3 regions of the Endozoicomonas sp. Z74 genome follow, and region 1 is predicted to be linked to each of the others. Evidence: predicted binding sites of a transcription regulator. Region 1 holds the regulator's gene; each other region holds the start of a gene.
The links. Region 1 encodes FNR, which switches genes on or off when oxygen is low (the NO sensors DNR and NnrR bind a similar motif). Its sites were predicted from a motif close to TTGATNTANATCAA; they were not measured.
Positions count from the first base shown of each region.

Region 2: pflB (formate C-acetyltransferase) is a predicted target of FNR. The motif match lies at 2,549-2,562, and genes of this name have one in related genera.
Region 3: nagE (N-acetylglucosamine-specific PTS transporter subunit IIBC) is a predicted target of FNR. The motif match lies at 5,767-5,780, and genes of this name have one in related genera.

Region 1 covers NZ_JBLYZI010000013.1:51,796-62,602, forward strand. Annotated here, with positions in the region: gene ACNRUY_RS05940 (FixH family protein) at 1-232, shown strand, start outside; gene ACNRUY_RS05945 (heavy metal translocating P-type ATPase) at 229-2,793, shown strand; gene ccoS (cbb3-type cytochrome oxidase assembly protein CcoS) at 2,797-3,000, shown strand; gene ACNRUY_RS05955 (sulfite exporter TauE/SafE family protein) at 3,067-3,765, shown strand; gene hemN (oxygen-independent coproporphyrinogen III oxidase) at 4,099-5,505, shown strand; gene fnr (fumarate/nitrate reduction transcriptional regulator Fnr) at 5,959-6,717, shown strand; gene ACNRUY_RS05970 (adenine phosphoribosyltransferase) at 6,830-7,387, shown strand; gene ACNRUY_RS05975 (hypothetical protein) at 7,688-8,227, shown strand; gene ACNRUY_RS05980 (TraR/DksA family transcriptional regulator) at 8,247-8,579, opposite strand; gene ttcA (tRNA 2-thiocytidine(32) synthetase TtcA) at 9,019-9,933, shown strand; gene ACNRUY_RS05990 (DUF547 domain-containing protein) at 9,972-10,793, opposite strand.
Region 2 covers NZ_JBLYZI010000008.1:66,026-76,832, forward strand. Annotated here, with positions in the region: gene ACNRUY_RS03970 (sodium ion-translocating decarboxylase subunit beta) at 1-618, shown strand, start outside; gene ACNRUY_RS03975 (hypothetical protein) at 628-828, opposite strand; gene ACNRUY_RS03980 (methylglyoxal synthase) at 863-1,321, shown strand; gene ACNRUY_RS03985 (hypothetical protein) at 1,564-1,962, opposite strand; gene pflB (formate C-acetyltransferase) at 2,649-4,931, shown strand; gene pflA (pyruvate formate-lyase-activating protein) at 5,051-5,782, shown strand; gene ACNRUY_RS04000 (hypothetical protein) at 5,785-6,879, opposite strand; gene ACNRUY_RS04005 (hypothetical protein) at 7,355-8,941, opposite strand; gene ACNRUY_RS04010 (hypothetical protein) at 9,025-10,461, opposite strand; gene ACNRUY_RS04015 (GMP reductase) at 10,606-10,807, opposite strand, start outside.
Region 3 covers NZ_JBLYZI010000123.1:3,898-13,665, reverse strand. Annotated here, with positions in the region: gene ACNRUY_RS23180 (hypothetical protein) at 1-829, shown strand, start outside; gene ACNRUY_RS23175 (sterol desaturase family protein) at 909-2,159, opposite strand; gene ACNRUY_RS23170 (ROK family protein) at 2,282-3,487, opposite strand; gene nagA (N-acetylglucosamine-6-phosphate deacetylase) at 3,571-4,770, opposite strand; gene nagB (glucosamine-6-phosphate deaminase) at 4,772-5,572, opposite strand; gene nagE (N-acetylglucosamine-specific PTS transporter subunit IIBC) at 5,882-7,630, shown strand; gene ptsP (phosphoenolpyruvate--protein phosphotransferase) at 7,627-9,768, shown strand, end outside.

The sequences.
Region 1 (10,807 bases):
TCTGTCACCGGTGTTCAAAAAGCAGGATAAAACCCTTACGCTCAAGCGGGCCGTCAGTGGGGAATACGTCGGCCAGCTTCAGGAGCTGGTAGCAGGGCGCTATTACCTGCAACTGGAAACCCAGGATGCCTACATTCCTGAGGTGGGCTATGAAACGGGCTGGAAAGTCACCATGGAAACCGTGGTAACACCGGGCGAGCCGATTAACCTTTATCCGCCTGTAACCCAATGACCGATATCCGCTGTTTTCACTGCTCACTGCCCGTCGAAGAGCCCGTCGTCTTCCAGGCCGAAGTGGAAGGGGTCCACCAGCCTATGTGCTGTCCGGGATGCAAGGCAGTCACCGAAGCCATTGTCGCCGGAGGACTGGACGGCTATTACCGGCACCGCACCGATACCGGCCAGCAGGCCTCGGGGGTCAGCCCGCGACTCCGGGAAGAACTGCTGGTCTACGACCGTGAGGATATCCAGAAAGACTTTGTCCAGCCATACCAGAACCGAAATCATAACCCGAAGGAAAGCCACCAGGCACCAGAGGACAATCTCAGGATGGCCAGCCTGCTGATTGAAGGCATCACTTGCGCGGCCTGCATCTGGCTGCTGGAAAACCATATTGGCGCTCTTGAAGGGGTTGAGCAAGTCAACGTCAATCTCAGTACCCATGAAGCCCAGATTATCTGGCAACCGGATACCCTCCCCCTGAGTTCCCTCCTCCTGGAAATACACCGGATTGGCTATAAAGCCTTTCCCTGGCGCTCCGACCGGCAGGAAGCCCTTCTCAAACAGGAAAACCGGCAATTTATACGACGACTGGCTGTGGCCGGCATCGGAGCCATGCAGGTAATGATGTATGCCATTGCCCTCTATTCCGGCGCCATCAGTAATGATATGGCAGACCACTACCGGGACTTCATTCGGGTCATGAGCGCTATTGTTGCCACTCCCGTGGTCTTTTATGCAGCCGCCCCCTTTTTCAAGGCAGCCTGGCGTGACCTCAGAATCCGCCACCTGGGGATGGACGTTCCGGTCTCCATTGCCATTGGCGGTGCCTATCTGGCCAGCCTCTGGGCCACCTTTTTTGCCAGTGGTGAGGTCTATTACGATTCGGTCTCCATGTTCACCTTTTTCCTTCTTACCGGCCGCTACCTGGAACTCCGGGCCCGACATGCCACCGCCCGTGCCGCAAGAACACTGGCCAACCTGCTGCCCCCGAGCTGTCTGAAAAAAGTGGAGGGTCGTTTTATCCGGGTACCCGTGGCCGACCTTCAGCCAGGCGACCATGTTCGAGTACTGCCGGGTGATGCCATCCCGGCAGACGGCGTTCTGCTCCATGGCGCCAGCAGTGTCAACGAATCCATGCTGACCGGCGAATACATGCCCGTAGAAAAACAGGCTGGCGACAATCTGTTGTGCAGCAGCCTGAATGTGGACCACACCATTGAAGTCAGAATCACCCAGGTGGGAGAGCAGACCCGGGTGGCAGGCATCATTCAGCTGCTCAAACGGGCCCGGCAGGACAAACCCGCCATTGCCCGCCTGGCCGACAGAGTGGCCGGATGGTTTGTGGCCTGCGTCCTGCTGGTGGCCATTTTCGTCTATTGGGGCTGGTCCGGCATTGCCCCGGAGGATGCCTTCTGGATCACCCTTTCCGTACTTGTGGTCACCTGCCCCTGCGCCCTCTCCCTGGCAACCCCTGCGGCCCTGACAGCGGCAACTGGCTATCTGCACAACCTTGGGCTTCTGGTAACCCGGGGACATGTTCTGGAAGGACTGGCGGCCATCGACCACGTGATTTTCGATAAAACCGGTACCCTTACCCGGGGAGAGCTCTCCCTGGCAGAGGTGCTCCCCGTCAATGGTTCAGCCTCTCAGGAGAAAAACTCTACAGAGCAGCTGACAAAGTTTGCTGCCGCTCTGGAAGCCCACTCAGAACACCCCATCGCCCGGGCATTTACCGGTTTAGACGACCCTCTTTCCAGTCCAGCGCATAATGTAACCAACCATCTCGGCCAGGGATTGGAAGGGGAGATAGACGGCACCCGTTATCGAATTGGGCGCCCCGGTTTTGCCTGCCCCGAACACACCCCGACGACACCGGCCAAAACAGGACAATGGCTGCTGCTGGCCCGTAACAACCAGCCCTTGTGCTGGTTCCGGATTACCGACAGCCTGCGCCCGGAGGCCGCTGCTACCATCAGCCGCCTGCATAGCATGGGCAAAGAAGTCACCCTGCTCAGTGGGGATGCCGAGCCGGTGGTGGCTGCCACGGCCCTGGAACTGGGCATTACCCAGTGGCAGTCCGGGACCAGCCCGGACGAAAAACTGTCGTTTATCCAGACGCTCCAGCAAAAAGGCCAGCATGTCCTGATGGTAGGTGACGGTATTAATGACGTACCGGTTCTGGCCGGGGCAGATATCTCCATGGCCATGGGAAATGCCTCAGATCTTGCACGAACCAGCGCTGATGCGGTATTGATATCCGGCCACCTTGAGCGGCTTGCGGATGCGTTTATCCTCACCCATAGAACCCGGAAGATCATCCGCCAGAACCTTGCCTGGGCTCTGGGCTATAACCTTTCTGCCCTGCCACTGGCCGCTGCAGGCATGGTCGCCCCCTGGATGGCGGCCATCGGTATGGCACTCAGCTCTCTGATTGTGGTTGGCAATGCTCTGCGGCTAAGCCGGCAGGGAGGCAACAAGACAGAAACCACAACCAGAAAGAAACCCGGTCAGCAGACAGCAGACGCTCAATCTCAGCCCCACCCCGGACAATCAACAGGAGCATCGTTCTGACCTATGGAAAGCCTGATTATCCTGATCCCCCTGGCCCTGATTCTGGTCGCCCTTGCCATCAAAGTGTTTTTCTGGGCCGTGGATGATGGCCAGTTTGATGACCTGGAAGGACCGGCACACAGCATTCTGTTTGACGAACCGGAGTCGGAAACTCGAACCAGAAACAGTCAACCGTCGTCAACCCCTGAGACATCCAAACAGCCATGAGCGGAAAATGCCGGTGGCATACACCAGAACACTAAACAGAGCTACACACAAAGATCTGGAAGCAGTATGAGTGATCTATCCATTTTTATAACCGCACTGACTCTGGGCCTGCTGGGCAGTGCCCACTGCATTGGCATGTGTGGGGGAATCACATCCGCCTTGAGTCTTTCCATTCAGGGTAAAAGCCGGGTCCAGGTGCTCGGGCTGATGCTGCTCTACCATTGCGGCCGTTTGCTGAGCTATGCCCTGGCCGGCTTTCTACTGGCCGGTATCGGCTGGTTTCTGGGTGATCTCAGTCCCTGGGCGAAAATGGCGCTGCGTTATTTTGCCGGATTGATGATGATCGCCATGGGCCTCTATCTCACAGGGTGGTGGCGAGGACTGACTTACTTTGAGCGCGCCGGGCAGCAACTATGGCGTTATATTCAACCCATAGCCAGCAAACTTCTGCCCATACAATCCCCAGGCAACGCACTGATACTGGGGATGCTCTGGGGCTGGCTGCCCTGCGGCCTGGTCTATAGCAATCTGGTCTGGGCTGCCAGCCAGGGCTCACCGGTCACCGGAGCACTGGCCATGTTCTGTTTCGGGCTGGGCACCCTGCCCGCGGTTTTTCTGATCGGCGCCTTCTCCCGCCAGCTCAGCCAGTTCATCCAAGCCAGCTTTACCCGCAATATGGCCGGCATCATGGTGATTCTGTTTGGCGCCTGGGCCATGCCTGGCCCCCACCAGGAATGGCTGATGACATTGATAGCGCATCATTAGCCGCTTCCGACATAACCGGAAAGCGCTCTTCTTTCTGAATTTGATACTCGCAAATCATCCTCAGCCCATGTAATATGCAATCCCCTCCAGCCTGTGTTCATATTTTCATCGAAACAGATAACTACTGATTCCAATTCGGCAGCCCCGTATTGACACGCATCAAGGAATACAGGTTTAGCTTTCTCTACACTTTTAAAAAATACAGCTATTCATCAATAAGACTGCTACGTTTGAGCATTCAAAACTCGGCAACAGCAGCACAGCATTGACAAAACAGCCGCACGCTTCAAAACACCGAAGCTTATAGCCAGAGAGATCGGCCAGAGACAGATTATGAAAAATGCGCCAGTTTGGGATAAAGACCTGATTGAACGATATAACCAGTCGGGACCTCGCTACACCTCTTATCCAACCGCCGTTCAATTTGATAACACCTTTAACCCTGAGCTATACCAGGCCAGCGCTCAACTCAGCGCCTCTACCATCAAGCCACTGTCGCTTTATTTCCACATCCCCTTCTGTTCACACGTCTGCTATTACTGCGCCTGCAATAAAATTGTCACCAAACACCGCAGCCGCTCGGAAAAATACCTTGAGTATTTGTTCCGTGAAATTGAAATGCAGAGCAAGCTGTATTCTCCCGAGCAGAAAGTTGAGCAGCTGCACCTGGGAGGCGGGACGCCAACATTTCTCAGCAGCGAGCAAATGCGCGCCCTGATCGGTAAGGTCGGCCAGCATTTTCAACTGACGAGCGGCGACACCTCGGATTACTCCATTGAACTCGACCCCCGCGAAGTGGACTGGCCGATGATGGATACCTTGCGGGATCTTGGCTTTAACCGCATCAGCATGGGTGTTCAGGATCTGGATGAACGGGTCCAGAGAGCCGTCAACCGGGTTCAGCCTGAAAATATGGTCCGATCAGTACTGGATGCTTCAAGAACCATGGCTTTCAAGTCCGTTCACATGGACCTGATATACGGCCTACCTTTCCAGACTGTGCCTGGCTTTATGGATACCATCGACCGGGTCATCGATATGGCACCAGACCGGCTGTCGCTGTTTAACTACGCCCACCTGCCCCACCGCTTCAAGCCTCAGCGCAGGATCAATGACGACGACCTTCCTGCTCCGGAGGTCAAGTTGGAAATCCTGCAGCAAGCGACTGAAAAGCTGCTGGACCAGGGCTACGTATACATTGGCATGGATCACTTTGCCCTGCCCGATGATGAGCTGGCCACCGCCCAGGAAACCGGAAACCTGCACAGAAACTTCCAGGGTTACACAACTCACAGCCACTGCGATCTTATAGGAATGGGCGTCTCTTCCATCAGCCAGGTGGGCGACACTTACATCCAGAACACCACGGAAGAATCAGACTACTTCACAAAAATCGACAAAGGCCGACTCCCCATGGTCCGGGGACTTCAGATGACAGAAGACGACAAAGTCCGCCAGGCCGTCATCACCCAGCTGATCTGCCACTTCCAGCTCCAACCCGGTAAAATAGAGACACAGTTCGGCATCACCTTTGACACATACTTTGCTGAGGAGCTGGAACGCCTCAAACCTATGATCAATGACGAGCTACTGACGCTGAACGAAGACCGAAGCATTGTGGTAACCCCTAGAGGCAAACTACTGATCCGGAACATCTGCATGCAGTTCGATCATTACCTGAACCAGCCAAAGCCCACGGAAAAGCAGGAGGCAATCCCCCGCTACTCAAAAGTCATCTGACTTTTCCCAGAAAGCTACCGAAAAAGTAGCCACTCCTTCAGTCTTCCGGGCTTATGCATTCGAGCATAAGTCCGACACCCCCCCAGTCAAACATTGACCATTGCTTTGCCTGCGGTATCGGTGCAAAATCGGGCAACACAAATAAACGAACGTACTTCAGACAGTGGCACACCTTTTGTGACACTGTCGGCTCGGTGCTCCAGTGTATTCTGCCCCCCTTAGTTGACGGGGCTTTACGTCAAGAGCCTGGTTCAGAAGCTTGCCAAGGCGAGACGCCCTGAACAAACGACGCAATCGTGTTACTGGAGACAACGTACTGGCACAAGTTGTTTCCACAATAGCATTAAACACCTACTTTAACGCTATTCACTTGCGTATTTACCTAGCTTACACTTCGTTAACAATTTTCATAAAATTGAGTCGATTTTGCCAATACGACTTTGAGGCCTCTCAATGACGTCCAAGCCCAACGTCCGACAGCCAAGCCATGTGGCCTGCAGAGACTGCAGCCTCAGCTCCTTGTGCCTGCCGCTGGCTCTCAGCATTAAAGACATTGACCAGCTGGATCACATCATCAAGCGAGGTCGCCCTCTGAAAAAGGGTGAACACCTCTTCCTCGAGGGTGATCCGTTCAGCAGTGTATTTGCGGTACGTTCAGGGGCGATCAAAACCTACACCGCCACCAACGAAGGTGAAGAACAGATCACCTCCTTCTACCTGCCCAGCGAAATTCTCGGTTTGAGCGGGATGGATACCGACACTTACCCAGTGTCTGCCCAGGCCATGGAAACCACCATGATCTGTGAAATTCCCTTTGAACAGCTGGAAGGGCTCGCGGATCAGTTCCCGGAACTGCGTCGCCACCTGATGCGCCTGATGAGCAAGAAGATCCGGGAAGATCAGCAGATGATGATGCTGCTGTCCAAGAAAAACGCCGACGAACGCATAGCCACCTTCCTGATCAATCTGGCCAGCCGCTTCCGTCGCCGGGGTTTCTCTTCCCAGTCATTCCGACTGTCCATGTCCCGGAACGAAATGGGCAACTACCTGGGACTTGCCGTCGAGACGGTCAGCCGGGTGTTCACAAGGTTCCAGAAAAACGGCCTGATTTCAGCGGTTGGCAAGGAAATTGAAATTCGTAACTCCGTTGAGCTTTGCTCTCTGGCCGGGGGGAAAACCATCGACCCCACCCAGATCGTGACCAGCGCCTGAGGAGAACTGAGGTAGCTTTCCCGGATTGAAGGGCTACCCTGCCAGTAGCCTGTTGGATTCAGTGAGCCCCGTGCTCACTGAGCATCATTGACCGAAACAGAGCCAAAACGGCATGCCCACAGAACAACGCCTACCCGCCCTGGAATACCTTCAATCCCAGATCAGAACCATCCCGGACTGGCCTGAGCCCGGTATTCTTTTCCGTGATATCACCACCCTGTTTGAAAACCCGAAGGCCTGGCGTCTGACCATAGACACTCTGGTGGAACGCTACCAGAATAAAGATGTGGATCGCATTGGCGCACTGGATGCCAGAGGCTTCCTGATCGGCTCAACACTGGCCTACACATTAAACAAACCTCTGGTACTGTTCCGAAAGAAGGGGAAACTGCCCGGCACCACCCTGAGCCAGGAATACCAGCTGGAATACGGCACCGCCACCCTGGAAGTCCATGACGACACCATGAAGCCCGGAGACCGCATTCTGCTGGTTGATGACCTGATCGCAACCGGCGGCACTCTGCTTGCCGCCCATCACCTGATCAGCCAGGCAGGCGCTACCACGTTGGAAGCAGCCGCTATCATCAATCTTCCCGACCTTAAAGGTTCCGAGAAGTTGAATCAGGCAGGAATCCCCACCTTTACCCTCTGTTCTTTTGCAGGCGACTGATAAAAGTCCCCTGACTAATGGGGTTATAGAATATCCGGAATGATACGATAACCCCATTAAGCACAACACCAAGCCTGTTTTCCTTCTGACAAGCCCTTACCGCAAGGGGTTGCTGGCAGACAATAAAACGGGCACTGCCCAAAAGGGTATCGCCTGCTCACTTTACGTATAAGAACAGGGAAAATACCCTGTCACAGACGATCATTAACTGGTATTTTCAAGATAAATCACCCAGCAGAAAAAGCGGTTTCACCCCCTTTGGGGTAGAACGATGACAGCAATAAAAAAGGACTTTGAATTATGGGTATCTGTGCCAGAGAGTTGCGTCATTATGTGGTGCGACCAACACTCAAGCACCTGGCCATGTGGAGCCAGACAGCAGAGAACCTGCTTCTGGGCACCGCTGCCAGGGAATCCGGCCTTGGCTTTCATTTGAAAATCGCCAACCACCAGGCTCTTGGTATTTACCAGATATCACCGCGCATGCATCGCAATATCTGGGACCACTACCTTGGGACACAGCCAGAGTTATCCAGCAGCGTCCGTGGACTGGCCAGTCAGAGGGAATTCCTTTCACACCCCCACCATGAACTGGCCACCAACCTGGCCTATGCAACCGCCATTGCCTGGCTGGTTTACCACCGAACCGGTATCACTATAGAGAAGATTGACGAAGAAGATACCATGGCACTGGGGAAACTCTGGCAAAAATACTTTCACAGCCGAAACCCCGGCACCGTCCAGAGCTTTTCAGACAGTTACCAGCAATTAATTATTGAATCCGGCTCTTCCCAGGATGAGAAGGCCTATTACCACCTCACCAGCGCCAAACCCGCCTGAATCTGGCGAAAGGGGGGGGCTAAACCCCCTCCTTAGACTCGGCACACCCCACACAAAGATCGGCGTAGGGCATCACCTCCAGCCTGCCTTCAGGAATCTGGGCCCCACAGGCTGTGCAATAGCCGTACTCCCCTTCATCCATCCGGTCCAGGGCCCGGTTTATCTTCTGCAACTCAAGAGTGGCCTCATTACCAAGAGCGTCCATCACTTCATCGTTCTCACGCTCCTGAGCCTGCTCTGACCAGTCCGCACTGGTTTTGCGGGTAACATCGCGCTTGATATTACCCAGCCGTACATTCAGTTCATCTCGCCGCTCAAGCAGCCTGGTACGCAGTTTATTGTGATCGGTCATCAGTCTTCCCCTTTTCAAAACTCTGGATCAATCCATTGTTATTTTTGCCATGAACAACATGCAGCCACAGGCTTTTCTAAACCGGGCCGTGAACAACAGTTTGCTCTCCCAGGTTTCAGGGATGAGGGCAGCACAATCTGTTCTTCTACCGCTATGGGCATCTGGACATTTAAAAGGACAAACGTGTTTATCAATGAGAACTGGCAATCCTGCCTGCAAATAGTAGTCCATTCCCCCCCGAAGGGTAACACCCTTATGGAGGATATAGTCGGCAGCTCCATTTTTCCTTGAGCCAGGCAGGACATTTTATGGGACCTTTGTACGTTTTTTTGCCAAAAGAAACGCTACAACAGGTAAGAGCACGTTAAACACTGACTTGGTGGATACTCATCCTGCCGATATAATGAGCCGCTTTCATCCACGGCCCGCTTATAAGCCTATGACTTCGACCCAACTCACCGGTTCCGAGAAATACAATTTCAACAAGCTTCAGAAAAAACTGAGGCGCCTGGCCGGAAGAGCCATCGAAGACTTCCGCATGATTGAGGAAGGCGACCGGGTCATGGTCTGCCTGTCCGGAGGCAAAGACAGCTTCACCATGCTGCATATTCTCATGAGCCTCCAGAAAAGCGCCCCAGTCAATTTTGAGCTGATCGCCGTCAACCTGGACCAGAAACAGCCCGGCTTCCCTGAGCATGTCCTTCCGGAATACCTGGATCAACTGGGAATCCATTACCATATTATCAACCGTGACACCTATTCCGTGGTCAAGGAAAAAATTCCCGAGGGAAAAACCACTTGCGGCCTCTGCTCCCGGCTAAGAAGGGGAACACTTTATGCCTTTGCAGAGGACATTGGTGCCACAAAAATCGCCCTGGGTCACCATAAGGATGATATTGTTGAGACGCTGTTCCTTAATATGTTTTATGGTTCCCGGCTGTCGGCAATGCCCCCTAAACTCCGATCGGATGACGGCAGAAACATCGTGATCCGTCCCCTGGCCTACTGCAGGGAAAAAGACATCGCCCACTTTTCTGAGCAGATGGCGTTCCCAATCATCCCCTGCAACCTCTGCGGCTCCCAGGAAAATCTACAGCGGCAGAATATCAAGTCAATGCTGGCCGAGTGGGAGAAAAAACACCCAAGCCGCATCGAGTCTATCTTTTCCGCCACCCAAAACATCGCCCCTTCCCAGATGGCCGATAACAGTCTGTTTGATTTCAAGGGACTGGAGCTGGATCGGAGTGGAGAACGAAAAGAGTATGAGCATGCAGATAATCAGACAGTCACTTCCGGCAACTTCCAGATAACCGGGCAGGAGAGTGGTGTCCAGGTCATTCAATTCGAGCCCTGAGCACTTCAGTCCCCTTTTAGTCCTGAGCCCTCACCAGCTCAGGGCTTATACTCATTCAGCTGCCAGTTATAACGATAACTGATCCTTCCGGTGTACTTCTGCAGCTTTATACGGATGTCTTCCCGGGCATACTTGAGCAGATCTTGGCGCACCCCCTCTTCCCCGCCAAAATCGTCTTCATACCAGTCAAAAATTCGGGAAAGCACCAGCCTCCCCGCCACAAAATTCACGCCTTTTGGCTGATTGATAAAATGCCGGGCAGCCTTGTCCAGCTGATCTTCAATCTCTGCACTGACATAAACCCTGGGCGCCAGATCAGGGCACCCCAGGCTGGCACAGTTAAGAGCATAATGAACCTCGGGCATATCCCACAAGGGCCTTAGAATGCGGTGCTCAATATCATGCAGGGAGATTTTCTGACCAGCAATGGTGATCAATTCATCACGCCAGGGTCCGGTACGGAACCACCCCATCCCCAACTTGGTGATGGACTTGACCGGGTAATAATCCAGAATCAGATTGACCGTCAGCGCATTATAAAGATTGATCCAATACGCCAGTTGCTCTTTGCGATTAAGGGTTCTTGGGTCTCTGGCTGCCAGACTCGAAAGATACTCACCCAGGCGTCCCATGTCGGCCTTTTTCACCCTGCCATATTCCACCAGATACATTCTGTCGGCTTCTGAATATTTGAGGTACCGGTCCAGAAAGGTCTGCCAGAGGCTATGATCCACCACCAGGGCACTCTTCGGATTCGCCTTATCCCAATACGTCCATTTATCAGGGGATGGAACGGCATGGGCATAGGGTCCCCATGACAGGATCAGCAGTTTCAGCACCAAAAGCAAGCATCTGGCCATAATAAAACCCGCCC
Region 2 (10,807 bases), on a different contig from region 1:
TATTCCTATATGGCTCTGGTGCCGCTGATTCAGCCCCCGATTATGAAGGCGCTGACCACCGAGGAAGAGCGAAGGATTGTGATGACTCAGCTCCGGCCGGTCAGCCGGGTGGAGAAAATCGCTTTTCCCGTTCTGCTGCTGGTGCTGGTGGCGCTTCTGTTGCCCGATGCCGCGCCGCTGCTGGGGATGTTCTGCTTTGGCAATCTGATGAGGGAGTGTGGTGTGGTAGAGCGTTTGTCGGACACGGCGCAGAATGCTCTGATTAATATCACTACCATTTTCCTGGGGCTGTCCGTGGGTTCCAAACTGGTGGCGGATAAGTTCCTGCAGCCGGAAACCATGGGCATCCTGGCCCTTGGGGTTGTGGCTTTCTGTATTGGGACTGCCTGCGGCATTTTGATGGCCAAATTGATGAACCGTCTTTCAGCCACCCAGGTGAATCCTCTGATCGGCTCTGCTGGCGTGTCGGCCGTTCCTATGGCCGCCAGGGTTTCCAACAAGCTTGGATTGGAGGCGAATCCTCAGAACTTCCTGTTGATGCATGCAATGGGGCCAAATGTGGCGGGTGTCATCGGCTCCGCTGTGGCTGCCGGTGTGATGATCAAATACCTTTCCTGAACCCTGGTCTCAGGGTTTTCTCCCTATTTCACTCCCGCGTTCCTGCGCGGGAGTGATTTCCCCGTCGATAAGCCTTGAATTGAGTCCCGTCATTGTTATGTTTAAAAAGCAGTCAGCCTCCTCTGGATCTGCTTGATCAAGCCCTTGCTCAGGGAACATAATGCCTCTTTTTGTGATATTTGAACCTGCTCCCAGGTTTTTGCTATCCATTTTTACGGTTATTCTTTCTGTTCGGGAGTCTTTTATGATTTATAAAGAGTATAAAGTTTCAGAAAAAAAGCGGATTGCTCTGGTTGCCCATGATAATAAAAAAGGAGAGCTGGTTGCCTGGGGATTAAGACATAAAAACTGTCTCAAAGGGCATGAGTTATTTGCAACGGGTACCACGGGTTCTTTGATGGAAAAAGAGCTGGCCATGCCAGTGAATAAGTTCATCAGCGGTCCATTGGGAGGTGATCAGCAGATTGGTGCACTGATATCGGAGTGTAAGCTGGATCTTCTGGTGTTTTTCTGGGATCCGTTTGAGCCTATGCCCCATGATCCCGATGTAAAAGCTTTGTTGCGTATTGCGGCGGTATGGAATATCCCCGTGGCCTGTAATCAGAGTTCTGCAGATTATATTTTTTCATCACAGTTGCTGGCTCAGTCACACAATCGGCAGATTCCAGATTACGACAGCTATTTGATAAATAGAGTGGATTGAAAAGCATGAGTTGCAATCGTTTGTCTTGCTCTTTCAGCTCAAATACTGCTCGCCTCTATTAAAATCATTTTCTAAGAAAAAAAGTAATAAAAACACGCCAGAGCTGACAATAATCACTCTGGCGCGTTAATCACTTCCAAACTGAGCCAATCAAAAAAACATTGAGATGGGAGGGGCTCCCGGTATCCGTTCCGTCATGGGGTTTGTCAATGTATGACCGATTGTGTATAAGCCTGTTGAATTCAGGCTTGGTTGTAGTGTCTGCGCTTTTTGTACGTAACCTTGGGTTCTGGCCCTTTCCGGGGTCTTGGCTCATCGCTCATGGGCGGAGTCGCCATAATGCTGTTCCCGGCGGGGAGTGCACTCTGATGCCGTTGAGCTGAAAACCGGCGAACCGGTGCTTTATTGCCCATGGATGGCTGAAAACTGGCTACCGGTGGCTGCTCGGCATAATCCCGGTCGTTTTCACCCGGCATTACATCGTTTTCATTTTCGTTATGGCACTCATCTTCCTGCATATTCAGGCGCATACGATAAGGGTGTCCATAACCTCTTCTTCGGCGTGGCTTGTGATTTTTGGGTTCGGGGGGCTTTAATCCGGTGAATTGCTCATAAATAGTTGTGTAAATGTACTTGCTCATGGGGAGCTCCAGTTTGGATCTTTCCTGAATACTGAGGATGTCTTTATTTGTTACACGATGGTAGACAAACCCATTTAGGGGATGAATAGGTAACAGTACTTAAAAACATATCTCAAATTAACGTTAAAGTTGTCTGATCGGGTTGATACTTTCGGTTGCTCTCAGTTCGTGGGTTTTGAATCCCATTTTCACCTTAAAAAAGAGTATTCCGAAGAGCGTTGTTATTAATGCAGAAAAAGGTGTTAGAAATAATTGGATCAAAGCATAGCATTCAAAAACCAGTGCCTGACGTTGCTTTCATAATATTTTTGAATGTCTGTTTATTGTTAATAACTAATTCTGTTCATCCGAGAGGGTGGGAAGGTGTTTGGGTTTTGTTTGTATTGGTAGATTTTGTTGGGTGAGGTTTCTACTTTAATAATGAATAAGTATTAGCACTGATAGTGGGATTGCCCTATATGCGATACTTTGACTGCGATTATTTTACTTCACCGGGTCGGCTTAAAGAGCACGGTGACACCGAACCAGGCCAGTAGATGTGTCCGTTTGACAGTTAAAACGATACGCCGACAGACCTTTTCTTACATTGACGCAGATCAAGTTGATGTTAAAGCTATCCGTAGAAGCCTGACTGACCCGACAACAGCATTTCAAAAGATTTCTCCAATCTCAAGGAGCCTCTTAGTATGACTGTAACTACCAATGAGCTGCCCGTTGCCTGGGAAGGATTTACGCTGGGTGACTGGTCTGAGAGTATCGACGTTCGGGACTTCATCCAGAAGAACTACACCCCGTACGAAGGTGACCATGCATTCCTGGCCGGTTCCACTGAAGCCACAGATAAGCTGTGGGCGGATGTGATGGAGGGTATCAAGGAAGAGAACCGCACCCACGCGCCTCTGGACTTTGATACCGACCTGCCTTCCACCGTCAACTCCCATGATGCCGGCTACATCAACAAGGACCTGGAGACCATCGTTGGTCTGCAGACGGACAAACCGCTGAAGCGGGCCATCATTCCTAATGGCGGTATCCGTATGGTGGAGACTTCCTGTGAAGTCTATGGCCGTCAGCTGGATCCCCAGGTCAAGAAGATTTTTACTGACTACCGCAAAACTCACAATGCGGGCGTTTTTGATACCTACACTCCTTCTATCCGTGCCTGCCGGAAGTCTGGTGTTATCACCGGTCTGCCCGATGCCTACGGTCGTGGCCGGATTATCGGTGACTACCGTCGTGTCGCCCTGTATGGTGTTGATCGCCTGATCGCCGACAAAAAGCAGCAGCACGCCAGCCTGGACAGTGCTCTGGAAACCGGCGAAACCCTGGAGCGGACAATTCAGCTGCGTGAAGAGATCATGGAGCAGATCCGTGCCCTGATGCAGATGAAGGATATGGCCGGTAAGTACGGTTTTGATATCAGTCTGCCTGCCACCAACGCCAGGGAAGCGGTACAGTGGACTTACTTTGGCTACCTGGCAGCGGTTAAGTCCCAAAACGGTGCAGCCATGTCCCTGGGGCGTGTGGCCAGCTTCCTGGATGTCTTCATTGAGCGTGACCTGAAGGCCGGTAACATTACTGAAACCGATGCTCAGGAAATGATTGACCACTTTGTCATGAAGCTGCGCATGGTTCGCTTCCTGAGAACCCCTGAATACGACCAGCTGTTCTCCGGTGACCCTATCTGGGCCACTGAGTCCATCGGTGGTATGGGGGTGGACGGACGTACCCTGGTCACCAAGAACAGCTTCCGTTTCCTGAACACCATGTACACCATGGGGCCTTCTCCGGAACCCAATATCACTGTACTCTGGTCTGAACAGCTGCCTCAGGGCTTCAAGGAATACTGTGCCAAGGTATCCATTGATACCAGCTCTATCCAGTATGAAAATGATGACCTGATGCGTCCTGACATGGACAGTGATGACTACGGCATCGCCTGCTGTGTATCACCCATGGTGATCGGTAAGCAGATGCAGTTCTTTGGTGCCCGTGCCAACCTGGCCAAAACCATGCTGTATGCCATCAATGGTGGCGTGGATGAGAAGCTGAAGATTCAGGTAGGGCCGAAAGAAACGCCTATCATGGATGAAGTGCTGGATTATGACGTTGTCCGTGACCGCCTGGATCACTTCATGGACTGGCTGGCAGCCCAGTACGTTGCAGCTCTGAACTGCATCCACTACATGCACGACAAGTACTCCTATGAAGCGGCCCTGATGGCTCTGCACGACCGTGATGTATATCGCACCATGGCCTGTGGTATTGCCGGTCTGTCCGTTGCTGCGGACTCTCTGTCTGCCATCAAGTACGCCAAGGTGAAGCCGGTTCGTGATGAAGACGGTATCGCTACTGACTTCGAGATCGAAGGGGATTATCCCAAGTTCGGTAACAACGAAGAGCGCGTGGACGCCATTGCCTGTGAGCTGGTTGAGTCGTTCATGAAGAAAGTGGCTTCTCACAAGACTTACCGTGATGCGGTTCCAACCCAGTCCATTCTGACCATTACCTCTAACGTGGTATATGGCAAGAAGACCGGTAACACCCCTGACGGTCGTCGTGCCGGCCAGCCATTTGGTCCAGGTGCCAACCCGATGCATGGTCGTGACACCAGTGGTGCGGTTGCTTCCCTGAGCTCTGTGGCGAAACTGCCTTTTGCTTATGCCAAAGACGGTATTTCCTACACCTTCTCCATTGTTCCCAAGGCGCTGGGTAAAGATGAAGACGGTCGTCGCAAGAACCTGGTGGGCCTGATGGATGGCTATTTCCATAATGAGCAGGCTCATGAAGGCGGGCAGCACCTGAACGTCAACGTGATGAACCGCGAAATGCTGGAAGACGCCATGGAAAACCCTGAGAAGTATCCTTCTCTGACCATTCGGGTCTCCGGTTACGCTGTGCGTTTCAACTCTCTGACTCCAGAGCAGCAGCGTGATGTCATCACCCGTACCTTCACCGGCAGCCTGTAAGATTACAGATTGCTGAAGGGAAAAGGCCAGCTATGCTGGCCTTTTTGCGTTTAACAATCGTCGTTTGATCACCAGAAGCCGTTGATGCTGTTTCTGGTTGCAGTATCAGGAGAAAAGACATGTCCCTTGGGCGCGTGCATTCCACGGACTCTTTTGGAACCGTAGACGGGCCAGGCATCCGCTTTGTGGTGTTTATGCAGGGGTGCCATATGCGTTGCCGCTATTGCCACAACCGGGATACCTGGGATCTTCGTGAAGGCGGTGAGATGCTCAGTCATGAGCAGGTGCTGGAAAAAATCCTTAAGGTCAAAAACTTTCTCACCGGTGGTGTGACAGTGACAGGAGGCGAGCCTCTGCTGCAGGCTGAGTTTGTGGCGGATCTGTTTGAAGCGTTGAAGAAAGAAGGGATTCATACCTGCCTGGATACCAATGGCTTTGCCAAGCATATTACTCCGGAAATTGAGCGGCTGCTGTCATTTACAGATCTGGTGTTGCTGGATATCAAGCATATGGATGAGCAGATGCACCAGAAGTTGACCTATGTCACCGGGCAGTACACGCGCAATTTTGCCCTCTATCTGCAGGAGTTGAAAAAGCCTACCTGGATTCGCTATGTGGTGGTGGAGGGTTATACGGTTGACCCTGTGTATGCGGCCATGCTGGCGGATATGGTTGAGAAAATGGATTGTGTTGAAAAAGTGGAGATCTTGCCTTATCACAGTCTGGGGGTTCATAAGTGGGATGCTTTCAATGACACCTATGAGCTGGAAGCGGTAACGCCTCCAACCACTGAGCAGCTGGATGCCATCAAGGCAGAGTTTGACCGGCGTGGTATTGTGGCAGCCTATTGATATCAGCGACGGCAATAAGAAACGATCAAGATGACGGTATAAACCAGGGTCGTTAAGACAAGGACAGTTCCAAGGTCTGCCAGGCTGCAAACGCCTTCGGTTCGTTCTTTTGAGGATTCGGTTTCTATCTTTGGGCAGGGCTGGCAGCCGCAAGTGGTTGTGTTAGTGCCTGCCAGGGTGTCAAATTGATCGAAATAGCCGGAAAGCAGGAGTTGTTCGGGAAGAGGGGCGTCACGGTTGTGGCTCATCAGTTTCATGAGGTCAATGCCTAAAACGTCTCTTTGAAGGTTAACGTCTATCAAACAGTTAGATAATTGTGAATGGCTGTATATGTTTGACTCCGGGCAAAAGGGGCAGCGGCATTGATCACTGCTGGTTTTGAATCGATGAAAATACCCGGTTACCTTAAAGGTTGAAGTATCGCTGGACTCAGGGTGGGTCAAACTGAGCAGTTGATTAAATGTGACGGGTAGAGTTGGTACTTCAGTAATTATTTTTTGTCTGGCAAGGTCAACGACCAGTTCGGTAGTGCTGACTATAAACTCAGTTTCGCACCCTTTGAAGTTCCATGGAGGAGAGGCCTGGTATTCAGCGACCGATTTTCTTAATGATGTTCCATACACGTAGGCTCTCCAAAGGGGAGTGGTTAACATAAACACCCCAGCGATGGCTGAAAATGATTTAGCGTGCTTCCAGGCTGCCCCCTTAAGCTTGGTGAGCTTCTTTATCCGTCGTCTTTTTTTTGAGGAAGTGTCACCGGTCTCTGAATCGATATCAGGGCGGGGTGTGTGGGATGGGTGGATGCGGTTTTGAGTGTTCTCAATAATCTTTGTTGCCTCTCTAAGTTTGGTTTGCACCTGGCACAGCTCGTTCTCAATACGAACCAGGCATTGGGGCGCTGGAGGGTGGGTCAGTGTCAGTGGGCCGTCTGCAGCTGGCAAGCCCTCAATGGCTTGTATGTTTTCTTGAATTAAGGTGGTTAGCGTAGCGGGGAGTGTGGCTGATTCTGCAACCGCCAAGTTGGTCAAGCCATGATGATCGTGAGGTGGAAATAGTAAGATAGAAATAGCGTAACCGTGTAGCTGGTAAATAGTCATTACGCCAATCGGAATATCGTTGTGGTTGCCTACTTCATGCCGCCAGAGCCGGTAGCCGGATATACCTTCATTGGGAGAGCTGAACTCGCAGAGGATGGTTGGGTAGTAGCAGTCAGGGTCGTCTGGTCGAACGATTGCACGGGTTTCGGCGTTGTAATACTCCTCGATAGGGTCGCACCATTCTGTGGTAATGCGTACTACTACAGCGCTGCTGCAAAGCCCAGGCAAGAATAAAAGGGTGAGTATAAAGCTCTTTACAGGGTGTCTGGGCTTTGTGTCTGTACTTGCACTGGGTGAGCTATAGCAAAGCTTCATAGTGGCTTTCGATTCGTCAGTGTGATGGGGGGGGCATGCTTGGGGTTGCTGATTCAGGCAGGACTAGAGTCATCAGCATACGAGAATGTTTAGAGGGTTCTTTATGGTGGGCTCTGTGGAAACGGCCTGATGCAGAGCCCACTTCATAACTGCTGAGAGCTTATAGATTATTCACATGGTGATGAGGTACTGTTTTCGTACAGTACTCCATAAGAGTAGTAACCCCTTTTACAATGCCTACGAGAATCAGGAAGCCGCCGGTCATTATACCGGATGTGACCAGGCCTGACAGAATGCTTCCCCCAATTTCTGATGCGGTTGTGGCAACCGGTTCTCCAGGAAGGCATATACAGCGGCTGGCTTCTTGCTCCGATGTTATATCGTCTCTACCTTTATAGAACTCAATGAACCGACCTTGTATTGCTATGTGGTCGGGCATTGAACTATCCAGTTGATAATGTGCGTTTCTCTTGAGATCAATCAGGAATACTTCAGGAAGTACATATATTTGGACAAGGCAGTCAAGAAAATTGGCAGCCATCCTTCTTCCCCGGTTGTCATCGGGACACTGGCAGTTCCGGAATTCATGCATCTGGCCTGTTGTCTGGAACGATATATTAATGGTTTTCATTTGCTCAATGTCGTTATCCAGACTTTTAATGGAATCCAGGGGGGTAAATTTTCTTGAAAGAATACCGTGCTTATAAGCATCTTCCAGCCATTCGATAACTTCGACTAAAACAAAGGTGTCACACCCGGTGAAGCTATACTCAGGGTCTTTTTTGTAGGAAAAAACGGACTCTTTAACCGGATCAGCCCAAAGTTGGGAGAAAAAAGTGGCTGCGAAAACAGCCGCAGCCCAGGACTTTGGGTAAGTGGTAAAGACGGACCATCCCTTGTTTACCCACCGATAAAGCCTGTACTGGCTTAGCAGAATTTCTCCTCCCTGGGCTTTGCCTGCCTCAACCATTTGTTCAGCCAAGCCAAGAAGGGGCTGTTGATAGTCTCTGTCAGCTAAAGGGAAAACATTCTGTGTCGGTTGGTGTAAGTCCGGCCGACCACCACAGACAGCCCCTTGTAGCATGCTAAGTAAAAAGCTGATTTGGTCTTGATAATTAAATATTTCAGCAGGACCCTCAATACTTGCAATTAGTTCGTCAACAAGTTGTTCCTCATTAACGCTTATAGAATCCTCTTCTATTAGAATGCTGACGCTATCGGGGGGCTGCTCTGGTGGGGGGCTGCGTTCGCTCTCTGGTTGTTCATTTTCATAGGCCGGGTTTAACTGGCCTCTCTGATTTTGTCTGTTCCTTTCTCTCCATTCCCCAGTAAAACCGGCATTGTACGAAGCAAAACCACCGGTTATAGACTCTGCTTCATTTGTTTCCTCTATGTTTGTTTGGCTTGAATGTTCGCTCTCGGTGCTCAGCTCAGGGTTAGGGGGTACAGAAATTCCGACAAGAGCCATCCACTGGATATTCTGGTTTGGAAGAACAATATGGGGCGGCTGTGTTGTCAGGGATAGATGGGAGTGGCCTGAGGGTTCTTCTCGTCCGCGGGACTGGCAAAGGTAATATTGGAATTTTGAAGGGTTGGTGATTGTTCCATTCGTCAGATGAGCACTAATGTCGTCGCAAATTACCATGTCGGTTTCTATTCTTGGGGGGGTAGCAGAGAGGTGGTCAGCATAAATAGTTATAGCTATGGTGAATATGAAAATATGTATTGATCGAAAAATAGTATGCATTGTTGGGTTGCTCCACGGATTGTTTTGTTGGGAGGCTTATGCTGCTTTTAGTTCTACGTATCATTGTTTGATTTTTTTTAGCGTTATAGCTTAATCGAGCGACCTGATCCCAGGTGCTTGGCAACATGGATAACCAGACCAACGAGTGGCAGGCTTATGATTCCTGCAGTGTAAGTTATTGCGTTGACTGCGAAGATGCCCCATGATTTTGAATTCGCTGTTATATGTTTAGGGCACCTTTTGCAAGAGGGTATGGTGGAGTTGTCGTGGAGAGGAGTGTCAATCTTGATGTAGTAACCTGAGATGACGGTTTTGATGTGAAGCTTCTGATTCATGTCGTACGCCAGCAGTGTTTCAAGGTCTCTCATGAGTTGGTCGGTTTGTGCGATGAAGTCAACCATTCTGCCTTGCAGGTTGTGTTCGGCGGGTTGTTTGGTGGCCTCGCAGTACTGACACTCACAGGACGATTGTAGTTGCAAAAATTTCCCTGTACTTGTAAGGGTTTTTACCTCTGGATGCGTTCGTGTGAAGTCAGCGACAATCTCTGAAGCCAGAGCTGTTGATATGTTGTGTCTTGAAGATAATATTCCATGCCGCATTGCATCATCAATTAATTCCTGGGTATTGACCAGAACCTCTATAAGGCATTTTGAACCCAGGTCCTTTTCGGGCTCGTCTTCATAGACCGCTATCGATTCCTTCACAGGAGTATCGATAAAGTTTTCTACTATGGAGACAATCCCAAAAGAGATAGGTGAAAGGTGCCAGTGGCTGATGTAATAATTCAGGACGGTTCTTGCGCTCCTTACTATTGCGTATTGGCTGGTTGATGGTCTTGTTTTTTTTCTTTCTTTTAACTTTTGATTTTCTTCTTCGAGTTTGTTTGTTTTGTCTTCAAGTCTTCTTATTTCGCCGTTAAGGTCGACGATCACTTCAAGAGCGCCATCGGTTGAATGAGTGTTAAAAAGAATGAGAGGTTGTGTATTTGGGTTTCCGCAATGCACCGATAAAAAGGCTGCTGCAACGCTGGTTATCTGAGGTTCTGAAATGAGTTCAGGGAGGGGGTCAGCGAGCTGTACTTCAATAGAAGGGGGAGAAGGGGGGGAAGGCTCAGCCTCCTGGGGTTGGAGCATGGAAGTGCTGGTGGCGTCCATTTGAATGGTTGACGACTCTTCATCCGTTGATGGTAGCGTGAGGGCAGTGGCTGATTGATCTTCTGCTTCTGTGGATTCGGTTGCAGGAATAATCTGTATATGGGCTAATGTTTCCAGTTCTGGTGATTCATCAGTGTTGCTGCCTTCGGCAACAATAAAGCACGTGATGGTTGTGTGTGGGGCTGCTTCAGGAATGCCTGAATGGCAAAAAGCGAATCTATGCCTGCCGTCGCTGGCTGGACTTAGCTGCTTGACGACGGTTGCCCTGCCGGCTGCATGCGAGCTGTTCGAATAGAGCCCGCTGATTGCTGCAAAGAAAAAGATAATGGGTGTTATTCGACTGATTTTCGCCCGGAATATAACCATAACATCGTGTTTGTGGGGCTGTCTCATATGGTTTTGGTGATAACAAGTTGGATGAAGGGAAAAAATATAGCCTAATTTGAAGGGGGGGATGGTATTGAGTGAGGAGGGAGTGCGGCAGAGTGCCGCACGATTGGGAGGTCAAGTTCAGTTAAAAACCCGGTTCTCCTGTTCCTGAACGCGGATAAAGGTAGTGCGTTTGGAAAGTTCTTTCAGCTGAGCTGCGCCCACATAGGTGCAGGTTGAGCGAACTCCTCCCAGAATGTCCTGGACTGTTTCCAGTACCGGGCCACGGTAAGGGACTTTAACGGTCTTGCCTTCAGAGGCGCGGTAGTTGGCAACGCCACCG
Region 3 (9,768 bases), on a different contig from region 1:
CGAACATAAAGAGTGGAACAAACCCGCTGCGCTCTGCTGGGATGGTTCTGTCGAGCAATGCTCCGGATTATTAAGGTACAGTTTTACCACCTATTCTGATGATGAAAAAAACAGGGAAGAAGCCAGAAAAGTAGTGGCTGCGAACTTTGCCATGCATAAATATGCTGTGCATACCCGCTATTATGCGGAGTCAATTGCCTGTATCAATGGTGAAAATAGAGAACCATGCAAAGCCACGGGGAATGGAACTTTTTATGATTACCACACCAACTTTTTCAGTAAGGTTGACCCCCATCAACAGGTTCCTTATGTGAAGGATGTCACCGCCCGCTTGTCTGACTCCAGCGCTATTGACAGGCTTAGTTCAAAAAGCAATCTGATTGAGGCATTGCTGCGGGTTCGCAACATTCACTGGACGTATTACGTCAGGGTCTTCGGCAGCGCCCTTGAAGGCAGTGTTCCCCTCAGACCATTTATGCCTCTTGATGAGTCACTAACAGCACAATGGACGCCTTCCCACCCCCAGGGAGAGGGACACAATGGCAGTTTTGGTGCACCCATGTCCCCGAAACAGGGTACCCTGCTGGGAGACTTCTCGGCACCTTCTTTTCAGCATGAAATGATGCACAGTCTTGGTTTTACTCATCTGGATGAAAATGGTGATGATCGTCAAAAGAGAGGCGATTGGAGTGATGATTTTGCCAAACAGGCACAAATCCGGAGCATGGATAAATACACTCATCTGTACCAAACCATCGCCAGGAGAATGGAAGAGGGCGTTCTAACCGTTCCAGTCAAAGATGATCTGTATGGGGTGGCGTTTTATTAATGTTCGCTTAATGAAAATGTCATGAAAAACACATCCTGCTTTCAAGCTGCCAGGTCTGAAGGCAGGATGGAGTGAAAGATCAGGATGTTTGAACTTCATTTTGGTCGATGGTTGATTTATTGGGGCTGTCTACCGTTATCAAAATCATGCCGATTATTGACAGAGCTGCCAACCCAAGTGTCATCAGCCAGCTCAACTGTGGCAGGAAGCCGGGCCAGAGCTTTTGGGACAGGGTGACTGCCATGAGTGACAGAGCAAAGCGGGCAAGTTCAAGCCAGCGAAGCCCTTTGTTTTTTTCCAGTAGCCAGCCGGTGCCGATCAGGTTTATAGCCAGGACTGCAGTCCAAAGGGCATTGAAACCATAAGTGGTTGTGTGGCTGATGGCGATCAGCCCGGTGGTTGCGAAAACCAACACCGCGAACTGGAGGAAGGTGTATATTTTCAGGGCCTTGCTGGTTCCCGGGTTGTAGTCTTCATACCCATGAATATCCGGCATTTTCATGGGTGCTGCCACGTCCGAGGGGCGGAAGCCGGTTCGCCGGAACCAGAGCGTCAACTTGTCTGTCCAGTTTTTGGTAGCCACGGCATCTTTAAACATATCCACATACAAGTGCAGATTGGCCCAGACCGGATTCCAGCTTCTCAGAGGTTTAAGGGTGCCGTAACGGATGGGTTCGTACTGTTCATCCTCTTCGATAAAGGTGCCGAACAGGCGATCCCACAGAATAAAAATACCCCCGTAGTTTTTATCCAGATACTTCCGGTTTTTGGCGTGATGGACCCGATGGTTGGAAGGGGTAACAAAGATCCATTCAAACCACCCCAGCTTGGGGATATGGCGGGTATGAACCCAGTACTGGTAAAGGAGGTTGGCCAGACTGACGGTCAGGAACACTTCCGGTGGGATGCCCAGCAGGGCCATGGGAACGTAGAAAATCCAGCTGAACAGAAAGCCGGTGCTGGTCTGGCGCAGAGCCGTGGTCAGGTTATATTCCTCACTCTGGTGATGAACCGCGTGGGCGGCCCAGAGGATATTGATTTCATGGCCCATCCGGTGATTCCAGTAATAGAAGAAATCCTGAAGGATGATGGCCAGCACCCAAACCCAGAGGGCCTCAGCAGGGAATGACAGCAGAGCTGTGTGGGTATAGATCAGGGTATAGATACCCAGCTTGAAAACCAGCCCCGTGGTGACATTGAGCATGCCAGCGCTGAGGCTGTTGATGGCATCGTTCAGACGGTAGTAGTCTTTTTTTCGAACCACGGTGGCGATGATTTCGATGAAGATCATCAGAAAGAACACCGGAAAGGCATAGACTAGAGGATTCATGGAGTCGGGCCCTGATTGTTATTGTTGTTTTCAGACATCGCGTATCCAGGGCGATGGTATCGGACTTTGTAACATGATGTTACCGTTTATACAAAGTCTTCTGGCCAGATAAAGGGCGCCAGCTATGAATCCTCACTGAGCAGATTCATAACCAGCCCCTGTTCCAGCAGAGCCTGGCGAACCAGAGTAAACCCTCCATACCATGGGCTGTCATAGAGCTCTGAGTAGACAACCTGGGTTTCCAGATTTTCATTCACTTTAACCGTCTGGCTTTTCAGACAGTTCTTGATCACCGGATGAATGATACTGTCGGCCTGGCAGATCTCTCCGGCCAGCACCACCCGCTCCGGGCGCAGCAGGTTAACACTCATGGCGATGGCACGGCCAAGGTTGGCGGCGGCTTCCTTGAGCAGGTCACTGGCCAGGCTGTCACCGGCCTTTGCCGCAAGACAAATGTCGTTGATATCGGCATCCGCGGGCAGGCTGCTGGGCACGCCGGACTCCAGAAGGTCATGGCAGCGTGCTTCGATGGCTGGATTGCTGACCATGGTCTCCAGGCAGCCAAAGTTTCCGCAGTAACAGCGCTGGCCCAGTGGGTCTATCTGGATATGGCCGATCTCTCCCACGGCCAGATTGCTGCCTTCGTACAGTTTGCCATCCAGAATCATGCCCGCGCCAACACCGTTGTGGACACTGACAAACAGACTGTTCTGGCAGTTGCGGGTCACCCCGAAGTGGTGCTCGGCCAGGGCCATGGAAGCGATAAAGTTGTTGATATAGCAGGGCAGGCCAAGGGCTTCGGAAACCTGCTCTGCAAGGGGCAGATTGCTGACACTCAGATGGGGCATAAAGCTGATGATGCCCTTGGAAGAGTTCACCAGTCCGGGCGTAGTGATGCCAACTCCTGCGAGACAATGGATATGGGGTTCCTGCTTTTTCAGAAACCGCTGCAGGGCACTGATCAGCTGTTGGGTGAATCCCACCTGATTCAACGGCTTGATTGGGGTGGCATAACGTGCAAGCAGTTCACCGGACAGGTCACAAAGCCCAAGGTGCAGATGCGTTCTCCCTGCCCGGGCGGCCAGGATCTGAATCCTCCCGGGGGTTGTACTCAGGGAGATGGCTTTTCGCCCCCTCTCCGATGACTGTTGCTCCAGTTCCTGGATCAACCCGGAAGCCATCAGCTGCCGGGTGATCCGGGTCACGCTACCTGCTGCCAGACGACACTGCCTGGCTATTTGGATGCGGGAGATGGACCCATGATCGACAATGGCTTTATAGACGGCCGAAATGTTCCGTTCTTTGACAAAATCCAGGTTGGCGATCACTGTCGTTATCCACTCAGTTTCAGGAAGCTGAAAAGCGATCCGCTTCTCAGGGGGAATTCAATGGCTTCTTGTAGCAAGAAGGGTTATTGCTTCAGGCTCAGCTCACCGCCGCTGACCGTGCCATGCAGGGTGAAACTGTCATCAAACAGCGTCAGGTTGGCGTACTGGCCCGGGGTAATACTTCCCATCTTCTGTTCAATATGAATTGCGCGGGCGGCATTCACGGTGGCCATCCGGATCACCGCATCGCGAGGCAGCCCCTGTTGGATGCTGTTGGCCACCGCCTCCATCATCGTCAGGGCTGAACCGGCCAGGGTGCCGTCGGCATTGGTGCACTTTCCGTCCTTATGGTAAATGGTCTGGCCGGCAAATTCGAACGTCTCAAGATCGGTTCCAGCAGGTGTGGTGGCATCGGTAACCAGTACCAGCCGGTCCTGCAGTAATCGATGGGCAATACGAAGGTTCTCCCATGCCAGGTGGTGGCCATCGGCAATAATGCCTGCTCCCAGGGTTTTACTGTCGAAAATGGCTCCAACAACACCGGGCTCACGGCTGCCAAGAGGACTCATGGCGTTATGCAGGTGAGTAGCAAAGCGGGCACCGGCTTGCTCTGCGGCTTTCGCCTGGGCGCAGGTGGCGTTGGTATGGCCGATGGAGACCACAATTCCAGCTTCGCTGAGTTGTTCGATGGTTCCTGGCGGGCAGACTTCCGGTGCCAGAGTGACCATGCTGATTACCTCGGCGTTATCGCAGAAGTAATCAATCATTTGGGCTGATGGTGTGCGAATGAAGGCGGAGTTGTGGATGCCTTTGCGCTCAAGGCTCAGGTAGGGACCTTCCAGATGAAGGCCTGGTACTCTTTCCGGGTGTGCCTTTTGATAACTCCGAACGACGTCAATGGCCCTGTGAATGTCCTCATCACTGCTGGTGATCAGCGTAGGCAAAAATGCAGTGCAGCCGGAGCGGAGGTTGGCTGAGTGCATGATATCCAGGGCTTCAGTAGAAATGTTGCCGTTGAACAGGACGCCGCCACAGCCGTTCAGCTGCAGGTCAATAAACCCAGGACTTAGATTAAGGCTATTAAGATCAATCTGTTGACAGCCATTCGCTATTTCCGCCACCTTGCCAACGGCGGAAATTCGGCCATTCTCTATAACCAGTGCTTCAATGGATTCCTGATCTGTCTGCCCGGTCATTGCCTTGAAGTTGACCAGAGCAAAGGGCGCTTCTGAAGGAGCCGCCAGAGCGGATGTAAGCTTTGATGAAGAAACGTCAGCAGGCATGTCAAAAGCCTCTGATGTTTTCTGACTCGATGTCCTGGAAGTAGCGCAATGTGCGAACTTTCAGGTCGAGGGTGGCGGGGTCATCGCAGACCATCAGGGCTTTCTGGTGGAGTTGCAGGGCAGAAATGGTCCACATATGGTTGACGGAGCCCTCAACGGTGGCCTGAACGGCGCGGGATTTGTCTGCTCCGGTGGCCAGGATCATCAGTTCACGGGCATCCAGCACGGTACCAACGCCAACCGTCAGTGCCAGCTTGGGGACCTGGTTAATGTCGTTATCAAAGAAACGGGCGTTGGCATGCCGGGTTTCGGTGGTCAGGGTTTTCAGGCGGGTGCGTGATGCCAGTGAAGAACCGGGCTCGTTGAAGGCAATATGACCGTCGTGTCCAACGCCACCCATGAACAGTTCAATACCTCCATAGCTTTTGATGGCTTCTTCGTAACGCAGGCATTCTGCTTCAAGGTCCGGGGCATTGCCGTCCAGGAAGTTGATATTGGCCTCTGGTATGTCCACATGATCAAAGAAGTTGCGGCGCATGAACACCCGGTAACACTCCGGATGGGATGCGGGCAGCCCAACGTATTCATCCATGTTGAAGGTGACCACATTGGCAAAGCTGACTTCTCCCTCTTTATGCAGACGAACCAGCTCCTCGTACGTGGGGATGGGAGTTCCTCCAGTGGGCAGCCCCAGCACGAAAGGGCGCTCAGGGGTTGGGTTGAACGCCTGAATGCGGCGAACAATATACTGTGCCGCCCAGCGGCCCACCGATGGTTTGTCTTTCAGGGGTATAAATCGCATGTCCTGGAGCTCCGCCTGTTCACTCTCGCTAATTAATCAAGGGCGCATTAATCAAGGGTTTATTCATGAAAGGTCCACTAATGAAAGAGTGATTCATGAACGTTTGTTGAAGGGGATCATAGCTTAATTATTTCATGCTGAAAAATAAAGATGTGATTTCTGGTGATTTTTTGTGCTGTCAAGTGAGCGGAATAGTGACCTGGATCAATATTGTCGGGGTTTATATTTTTTTTTAAAAAATAAATCAGTAAGATTCGGCCGAACATTCTGACACATGCTCTTTTAATAAGACTCAATGGTTAAACAGTTATGAACATACTGGGTTACTTGCAGAAACTGGGTAAGGCACTGATGCTGCCTATCGCAGTGCTTCCTGTTGCAGCCTTGCTGCTTCGCCTGGGCCAGCCGGATCTGCTGGACATACCTTTCATGGCGGAAGCCGGTGGTGCCATTTTCGGTAACCTGGCACTGCTGTTTGCTATGGGGATTGCGGTAGGCTTGTCTGTGGATTCCGCCGGTGCGGCTGCCATTGCCGGGGCCGTTGGCTACTTCGTTCTGAAGGCCACTACGGGCACCATCAATGCTGATATCGACATGTCCTTCTTCGGGGGGATTATCAGTGGTATTGTTGCCGGCCACGCTTACAACCGCTTCCACGCAGTAGCTCTTCCAGCCTATCTTGGCTTCTTTGGTGGCAAGCGACTGGTGCCGATTATGACCGGCCTGATGATGCTGTTGATTGGCTGGGCCTGTGGTCACATCTGGCCAGCCATCCAGAATGGCATTGATGCCTTCGGTCACGGGGTTGCCGAGTCCGGTGCCATTGGCCAGTTCGTTTATGGCACTCTGAACCGTGGCCTGATTCCTTTTGGCCTGCACCATGTACTGAATTCTTATTTCTGGTTTGGGCTGGGTGAATTCACCAATTCCGCCGGTGAGCTGGTGACCGGTGACCTGAACCGTTTCTTTGCCGGTGACCCTGGTGCAGGCGTGTTCATGACCGGTTTCTTCCCGGTAATGATGTTTGGTCTGCCGGCTGCTGCCCTGGCTATGTACCTCACTGCTAAAAAAGACCGTCGCGCCCAGGTTGGTGGTGTGCTGTTCTCCGTTGCGCTGACCGCTTTCCTGACCGGTATTACCGAGCCTCTGGAATTCATGTTCATGTTTATGGCGCCGGCGCTTTATGCGGCACATGCCGTATTGACCGGGCTGTCTCTGGTGGTCACCAACTCCATGGGGGTTCTCAGTGGATTTGGTTTCTCTGCAGGTCTCTTTGATATGGTCCTGAACTGGGGACTGGCCACTAATCCATGGACTCTGGTCATCATTGGTCTGGTGTTTGGCGCCATCTACTTCTGTGTATTCTACTTCGGTATCAAGCTGTTTAACCTGAAGACCCCCGGTCGTGAAGACGATGAGAGTGGCGCTGCTTCAGAGGCGGTGAAGGGCAGTACTGGCTCTTCTAGGGATAACGCTTATAAAGCACGCCAGTTTGCCAAAGCGGTGGGTGGTCTGGGTAACCTGACGAATATTGACGCCTGTATTACCCGTCTGCGACTGTCCCTGAAAGACACCAGCGTGGCTGATGAAGCGGTTATGAAGGGGCTGGGTGCCAGCGGTATGATCCGCGTCGGTGAGCAAAACCTGCAAATTATTCTTGGCCCTCAGGCCGAAATCATTGCTGGTGAAATGAAAAAGATTGCGGCTACTGAAGACCTGAGTAACATCGAGGTTTCCGGGCTTTCTGAGCAGGCACCGGAAGTGAGCGCCAAGCCGATCGTTGATAACGCCCTGTTTGCCCGTCAGTGCCTTAAAGTGCTGGGCGGACACCAGAATCTGACGGATATTGATGCCTGCATCACCCGTCTGCGCCTGACGCTGAGAGATGCATCGGGTGTCAGTGATGCCCGCATCAAGGCCCTGGGTGCATCTGCAGTGGTTCGCATTGGCGAAAAAAACCTGCAGATTGTGGTCGGCCCCCAGGCGGAAGTCATTGCCGGTGAAATGAAAAACATTCCGGCGACAGAAGATCTTTCCAATGTTGAGGTTCCTGCATGACTTTCAAGCAAGAAGTCAAAAATCAGGGCAAGCCCTGCCAGCTGTCGTTGATTGCGCCTTTATCCGGAACTCTGCTTTCCATTGAGGAGTCTCCTGATCCGGTCTTTGCCGGGCGGCTGATTGGCGACGGTGTAGCCATTAACCCTTCTGACTCTGTCGTGCTGGCGCCCTGCGCCGGCACTGTCAGCCAGCTGCATGACTCTAAGCATGCGGTGGCGATCAAAACCGACGATGAGGTCGAAATACTGATCCACGTGGGTATCGATACGGTGATGCTGCGGGGTGAAGGCTTCGAAACCTGTGTCAAGATAGGCGACAGGGTCGAGGCAGGTCAGAAGCTGTTGAGCTTTGATGCAGAACGGGTGGGCTCTAAAGCGGCCAGTCTGCAGACGGCCGTAATGGTCACTACGGGAGAGACCGGGCATATCCTTAACCCGCGTGCCGAAGTAACGGCGGGTAAAGAGGCTGTCTATGTGATTGGTGGCGAGCCAGAAAAGGCGATGTCCACTGAAAGCAAATACAGTAGCCAGGACGCGGTTACCCTGACCGAAGAGATTGTTGTTAAGAACCCTCTGGGTCTTCACGCCCGACCTGCAGCCCAGTTGATCCAGATTGTCCGGCGCTTTTCCAGCGAAGTGACTGTGCTGAACAAGGACAACAGCAAGGAAAGCAAGGCCAACAGTCTGACTGCCCTGATGGGGCTGCAGACTACCCTGGGTTCGCGTCTGGAAGTCACCGTTCATGGTCCGGATGCTGAAGAAGCGCTGAAAGCCATTGTTGAAGGCTTTGCGGACGGACTGGGAGAAGAAGTCTCCGATGTAGCGGTATCTGCAGAAGAGACGTTTGAAGAAGAAGCACCGCTTCTGGGGCCTGTGGCTGGTGCCGATGGGCGTCTGCCCGGCGTAAAGGCCGCTCCAGGCATGGCCATTGGTGAGCTTTACCACCAGATTCGTGAGCTGCCCAGCTACCCGGAAGAGGGTGTGGGTGTCAGTGATGAGCTGGGGCAGCTGGACTACGGTATTGAACAGGCCAGCCAGGCTCTGAAGCAGCTGGTTGAGAAAATGGAGAGCGAAGGCGTCGGTGGTCACGCGGAAGTGTTCGTGGCTCATCAACAGCTGCTGGAAGATCCCGCCATTGGCGAGCGTGCACGACAGCTGATTGATTCCGGCAAAAGCGCTATCTGGGCCTGGCACCGCAGCTTCCTGGCGGAAGCCGATGAAATGCGCAAGCTGGATAACCCCATGCTGGCGGCTCGCGCGACGGATGTAGAAGACGTAGGTCTTCGAGTGCTTCGTCACCTGATGGGCATTGAGGGTGGCATGGATCAGCTGCCGGAAAACACCGTTCTCTGCCTGGATGACATTACGCCTTCCGAGGTGGTGACGCTGGATCGCAAGCGGGTGGTGGGAATCTGCACCATCGAAGGGGGAGCTACCTCCCACGCGGCGATTCTCGCAGGCTCTCTGGGCATTCCCTATCTGGTGAATGTGCCTGAGGATATCCGTCAATACGACAATGGTTCAGGCATCATTCTCAACGCCAACAAAGGCTTTATGAGGATGAACCCTTCCGCTGATGACATCACCGAGTGTCAGAAGCAGCAGGAGCAGATGACGGCAGAGTCCAATGCCGCCCTGAAAGTAGCGGATCAGCCGGCGATCACCAAAGACGGTCACCGGGTGGAAATCGCCGCCAATATTGCCAACCTGGAAGACGCTGAAAAAGCGGTCAAGCTGGGGGCTGAAGCGGTGGGTCTGCTGCGTTCCGAATTCCTGTACATGGAGCGGGCCACAGAGCCGTCCATGGGAGAGCAGATCAAGGCTTACGAAGATATCCTTGGAGCCATGGGCAAAGAACGTCCTGTGATCATCCGGACTCTGGATGTGGGCGGTGACAAACCACTGGCTTACCTGCCTCTGCCCCGGGAAGAGAATCCGTTCCTGGGTGAGCGGGGTGTGCGGATTGGTATTAACCGTCCAGCCATGTTGCGCAAGCAGGTTCGTGCCATCCTGAAAGCGGCCCATGCCGGTCGTGCGCGGATCATGTTCCCCATGATCAGCTCTCTGGATGAGTTCAGGGCGGTGAAAAAGCTGGTACAGGAAGAACAGGAACTGGCGGGTGTGACCGTTGAGATCGGT